DNA from 2 places in the Litchfieldia luteola genome. Region 1 is predicted to be linked to the other one. Evidence: riboswitches for the same ligand, from Rfam matches in the RefSeq annotation. Region 1 holds a riboswitch; the other holds the start of a gene.
What was found. Region 1 has a riboswitch for S-adenosylmethionine ahead of J2Z26_RS08190 (sugar ABC transporter substrate-binding protein). Riboswitches for the same ligand answer to the same signal wherever they lie in the genome.

Region 2: another riboswitch for S-adenosylmethionine. It lies ahead of J2Z26_RS19235 (methionine ABC transporter ATP-binding protein); the one in region 1 lies ahead of J2Z26_RS08190 (sugar ABC transporter substrate-binding protein).

What each region holds. Positions count from the first base shown of each region.
Region 1 is NZ_JAGGKM010000002.1:654,791-657,911, reverse strand. It holds gene J2Z26_RS08195 (methyl-accepting chemotaxis protein) at 1-819, shown strand, start outside; SAM riboswitch class I at 971-1,087, shown strand; gene J2Z26_RS08190 (sugar ABC transporter substrate-binding protein) at 1,282-2,397, shown strand; gene J2Z26_RS08185 (sugar ABC transporter ATP-binding protein) at 3,056-3,121, shown strand, end outside.
Region 2 is NZ_JAGGKM010000008.1:13,978-17,098, forward strand. It holds gene J2Z26_RS19230 (O-acetylhomoserine aminocarboxypropyltransferase/cysteine synthase family protein) at 1-866, shown strand, start outside; SAM riboswitch class I at 985-1,090, shown strand; gene J2Z26_RS19235 (methionine ABC transporter ATP-binding protein) at 1,476-2,501, shown strand; gene J2Z26_RS19240 (methionine ABC transporter permease) at 2,494-3,121, shown strand, end outside.

The DNA of each region.
Region 1 (3,121 bases):
GCTACTGAACAAGAGGTACTATCAAACATTATAAAAACTATTCCAATCATTCATTCTATGCTTCCAGATATTGCTATAGGGGTTACGAATACTGAAGAGTGGTTAGTCTATTATCCTAGTAAAAAAATTGATATCGGAGCCCGTCCTGGCATGAAAATTAATCCAGAAGAGCCATTAACTGATTGTATCCGCTTTAATAGGAAAATTGAAGTAGAGGTACCGGCAGAATTTTTTGGAATTTCCTTTACTGGGTTAGCTGCACCAATCGTTATTGGTAGGAAAGTAATTGGGGCAGTTGCCATACAGATGCAGAAACAAAATGAAAGAGCATTACGCAACATATCTGAGCAAATTGTTGACTCTCTTTCTACTGCAAACAATCAAGTTCACAATATAACTCAAGCGGCTTCCGATCTATCATTAATAAGTGACGGATTAATGGAAAAATCAATAAAGGCATCAAAAGAAGTAGAAAATACAGAAGAAGTTCTATCATTTATAAAAAAAATCGCTGACCAAACCAATTTACTAGGGTTAAATGCATCGATTGAGGCTGCCCGTGCTGGTGAAAAGGGAGCTGGATTTTCAGTAGTTGCCAATGAGATTAGAAAACTATCTAATGAAACGGTAGCATCTACAGAAAAAATACGCAAAACACTAACAAATATTCAACAATCTATGAATGCAATCTCAATTGAAATTGAGAAGGTTGTTAAAGTCGGAAATAACCAGGCAAATTCAACAGTGGAAATTTCAAATTTTATAAAAGAAATTGAAATGATGAGTCAAAAACTAAAACAATATGCAGATGAGTTATAAGGCTTTGAACTTCTCAATGGCGGATATGAGTAATAATACTACTATTTAGAAGTTATTAAACTTTAAAAAAATTAAAAATATTTGTTGACATTATTTCTCTACCACGTTAAAGTAATAACTATCAAATTTAACCACAAACTTAATACGTGATCTCTTATCAAGAGTGGCGGAGGGACTGGCCCTACGATGCCCGGCAACCGTTCCATATTTTTAAATGGAATTGGTGCTAAATCCTGCAAAGCAAGTTATTTGTTTTGGAAGATGAGAGAGGATTATCGGATAATGCCGCTTAAACCTCTCTTTTTAGAGAGGTTTTTTTATTGTCTTCTTCTAGCTCTAGCGCCCTGAACAAGGCGCTTACGCTTTTGGGTACATAGCATCCTCTCAATACTACAGGCAAGGAGGAAAATGACAGCTCAGATCAGTATTAAGAAAACTACTTAGAAAAGGGGAACTAACAAAATGTTTAAAAAATCTTTAGTCAAAACAGTGTTAACTTCAGCAGTAGCCTTTACACTTCTATTAGCCGGCTGTGCTTCAGGAGAAAATACAAATCAAGCGAGTAATGAGAAAGTAAGTTTTGAAAATGTCCCAGAGCGTTTTGCGAATGGAGAAGGTGCAAAAATTAAAGTCATTCGTAAAATTGGTGGAGATGATCATACCGCACAATTTTTAGCTGGTGCAAAGGAAGAAGGAGAGTCACTTGGCTTTGATGTGGATGTATTCACAGCCAATGGCGATACAGCTAAATTCCATGATGCAATCGAGCAAGCATTAACACAAGACTATGATGGCTTTATTATTTCACATGGTGATGATGCTGCGACGGTTGATGGAGTGAAAAAGTTAGTTGAAGCAGGAAAAAGTGTCGTTACCTTTGATTCAAACCCAGACCTTGCAACAATTGCAGGTGTAACGTTAACATCTCAGGATGATGAAGCATTAGCAACATTAGCTCTTGAACAATTAGTAAAAGAGCATAATGGTGAAGCGAATATTGTGTACCTATGGGTAGATGGGTTTCCACCTATGGTAAGAAGAAACAATGTTTATAAAGAAGTACTAGCCAACAATCCTGAAATTAAAGAGGTTGAGCGTTTCGGTGTAGCAGCTGCTGATACATCTGTTCAAACCCAAAATGCGGTAGCAGCCATGTTAAACAAACATCCAAAAGGTGAAATCGATGCGATTTTTGCTACATGGGATGCTTTCGCAATCGGTGCAGCACGTGCAATTAAAGAAGCTGGTAGAGATGAAATCAAAATTTATGGTATTGATGTTTCTAATGCGGACCTACAAGAAATTCAAGCGGATGGAAGCTCTTGGAAATATACGGCTGCAGTAGATCCAAAATTAATTGGTGCTGTTAATTTAAGACTTTTAGCGAAAAAATTAGCTGGAGAAGAAACTCCACAAACTTATGACTTAGAAGCATCTCTTATCTCACAGGCTGACCTACAGGGTTCTAGTGATCCAGTTAATATGGTGAATCTAGCAAACATTGTAGAAGGCTGGGGTACATCAACTGCGTTTGATGAAGAATGGATGAAGGTGTTAAAAGAGCATTATCAAAAGTAAATTTTGTTGCTAATGGTTTATGTGACCTGGGTTTGGCCAGATGGTTGAAATGAGGTCACATAACATCATTTATGCGCCATGGGTTTGGTAGAAATACCGAAATGAGGTTACATAAATCCATTTATTCACCCTGTAATTGGTCAAATGGAGTAAATGAGGTCACATAAATCCATTTATGCGCCCTGTAATTGGTCAAAAGGAGAAAATGAGGTCACATAAATCCATTTATGTGCCCTGTAAATGGTCAAATGGAGAGAATGAGGTCACATAAATTCATTTATGCGCCCTGTAATTGGTCAAAAGGAGAAAATGAGGTCACATAAATCCATTTATGCGCCCTGTAATTGGTCAAAAGGAGAAAATGAGGTCACATAAATCCATTTATGTGCCCTGTAACTGGTCAAATGGAGAGAATGAGGTCACATAAATCCATTTATGCGCCCTGTAATTGGTCAAAAGGAGAAAATGAGGTCACATAAATCCATTTATGTGACCTGTAATTGGTCAAATGGAGGAAATGGGGTCACATAAATCCATTTATGTGCCCTGTAACTGGTCAAATGGAGGAAATGGGGTCACATAAATCCATTTATGCAACCGCAATCTAGCTATCTACTAGAAATGAAGTAACAATATCACTAAAAAGGAGTGAGGATGGATGTCAGTATCGCAACTTCACATGAATAACATTTCCATCGAATTTCCTGGTGTAAAGGCTTTGAAT
Region 2 (3,121 bases), on a different contig from region 1:
CCCTCTTTGCTGAAACAATAGGAAATCCTAGCTTGGATATTTTAAATATAGAAGCAGTTGCTGAAATTGCACATGAAGCTGGTATTCCATTAATCATTGACAACACGTTTGCCACACCATATCTATGCAGGCCAATTGAACATGGTGCAGATATAGTAATTCACTCAGCAACAAAATGGTTGCTTGGGAATGGTACTACTCTTGGAGGGATTATTGTAGATGGAGGGAAATTTGATTGGAACTCGGCAAAGTTTCCTGGATTTACAACACCTGATCCGAGCTATCATAATTTAGTATACTCAGAAGCGTTAGGGCCTGTTGCTTTTATTGTGAAGGCAAGAGTTCAGTTATTAAGGGACTTAGGTCCGGCCATTAGCCCATTTAATGCATTTCAGTTTAACTTAGGACTGGAAACACTGCATGTCCGGATGAAAGAGCATATTCAAAATACGAGAAAGATCGTCTCCTACTTAGATGAGCATCCTGGTGTAGAGTGGGTATTATACCCGGAGCATGAAGAACATCCTGGAAAGGAATTAGCGAAGAAGTACTTACCTAAAGGTGCTGGTGCAGTTGTTGTATTTGGAATCAAAGGTGGCAGGGAAGCTGGAGCAAAAGTCATTAATAATGTAACTCTTTGGTCTCATGTAGCGAATGTAGGGGATGCCAAGAGCTTAATCATCCATCCTGCAAGTACCACTCATCAGCAATTAGGGGCCGAGGATTTAAAGAAATCCGGAGTGACTGATGATTTAATCAGGCTTTCAGTTGGAATTGAACATTGTGAAGATCTTCTTGAAGACTTAGAACAAGCAATTGAAAAGGCAACAGGACTTTCTTCTAAAAAGCCAGTAAGTGCTATTTAAAAATAGTAAAATATAAAAATATTATTTTTGTTGACACTGATTTCTTACCCATGATATACTCACTTTCGTACTCAATTAATACTTAACTGTTTTAAAGCGATAATTGAATAAAGTGTAACTCTTATTGAGAGAGGTGGAGGGATGTGCCCTATGAAGCCCGGCAACCGTCAACTATGTTGAAATGGTGCCAATTCACACAAAGCTATTGCTTTGGGAAATGAGAGGAAGGACTATATTACGTATGCCTTTCTGCTCATTTGAGTAGAAGGGCTTTTTGTTTTTTGTTAGGCTCTTTACGCAATGAAAGTTGCTTATTAGGTAATTATTTGATAGTGGATTGGAGCGGAAGGCATTTGACTCCTGCGGGAAGTAGAGGAAAGGTCGAGACCCGCAGAGGGAACGTCGAGGAGGCTTGACTTCCTCCCCGCGGAAAGCAAATGCCTGTAGCGCAAAGGAACGGTCAAAGTTAAATCTGTAAACAACAATATTTGAGAAAAGAGACATTGATAAACTAAATAAGTCCTGTCCATATTTAAGAATATTTACATTATCCTACGCTTGAAGAACCAAACTAAACAGAAGTAGTTACTTAAAGAAGGTGAGAAATAGATGATTACATTGCAAAATGTAAAAAAGATTTATAAATCGAAAACAGGATCAGTGACTGCTGTTGATGGCGTTAACCTAGACATTAAACAAGGAGAAATCTTTGGAATCATTGGTTACAGTGGAGCTGGGAAAAGCTCATTAATCAGACTATTAAATGGACTTGAAATTCCAACAGAAGGCTCAATATCTGTAGCAGGCCATCAAATTACCAGTGCTAAAGGAAACAAGTTAAGAAAAGCACGACAGGAAATAAGTATGATTTTTCAACATTTTAACTTGTTGTGGTCACGTACAGTTAGCGAGAATATCGAGTTTCCTTTAGAGATTATTGGAGTGCCAAAGAAAGAAAGACTTAGACGCGTTGATGAGTTAGTAAAGTTAGTGGGACTTGAGGGAAGAGAAAAAGCCTATCCTTCACAGCTTAGTGGAGGACAGAAGCAAAGAGTAGGTATTGCAAGGGCACTAGCAAGCAATCCCAAAGTGTTACTTTGTGATGAGGCTACCTCAGCGCTTGACCCACAAACAACAGACTCAATCTTAGATTTGCTGGTAGATATAAATGAGCGCTTAGGTCTAACAATTGTGCTTATCACTCATGAGATGCATGTTATCAGGAAAATTTGCCACCGTGTTGCAGTTATGGAAGATGGAAAGATAGTTGAGCAAGGTCAGGTTTTAGAGGTATTTAGGAAACCTAAGATGCCAATCACCCAAAGATTCGTAAAACAAGTGACGGAGCCAGAGGAAACAAAAGAAACGATTGAGCACTTGCTTGATCAATATCCAAACGGTAAAGTCATCCAACTCACTTTTGTAGGAGATGCTGCTGAACGTCCATTGATGACAAATTTAATTCGAAACTTTAATCTAAACGTTAACATTCTTCAAGGGAAAATCTCACAAACCCAAAGTGGTTCTTACGGTACTCTTTTTATCCATGTTGATGGAGACACTAGCGAAATCGATAAAGCAATTGATTATATTCATAGCGAGCAAGTTGAAGTGGAGGTGATAGCAAATGCTTGAGGAGCTATTACCAAATGTTAAGTGGGAAAAAGTTATAACGGCTACCAATGAAACACTATACATGACTGGAATCTCGGTCATCGCGACATTTATCTTAGGCATTATTTTAGGTTTGTTATTATTTCTTACTTCTAAAGGGAACATATGGGAAAGTAAGGCTATGAATTCAGTTATTGCAGCCATCGTAAATATTTTCCGTTCTATTCCATTTATTATTTTAATTATTTTGCTGATTCCATTTACTAAAACAATAGTTGGTACAATACTAGGTGCAAATGCTGCCCTTCCTGCTCTAATAATCGGAGCAGCTCCGTTCTATGCAAGAATGGTTGAAATTGCTCTTAGAGAAATTGATAAAGGGGTTATTGAAGCAGCCAAATCAATGGGTGCCACAACAACTACAATCATTACAAAGGTTTTACTACCTGAATCTATGCCAGCGTTAGTGTCCGGAATTACTGTAACAGCCATTGCTCTTGTAGGATATACAGCTATGGCTGGAGTAATCGGAGCTGGCGGTCTAGGAAACCTTGCTTATTTAGAAGGGTTTCAAAGAGGCAATAATGATGTAACATTTATTGCCACTGTTTTAATTTTAATTATTGTTTTTATACTTCAGT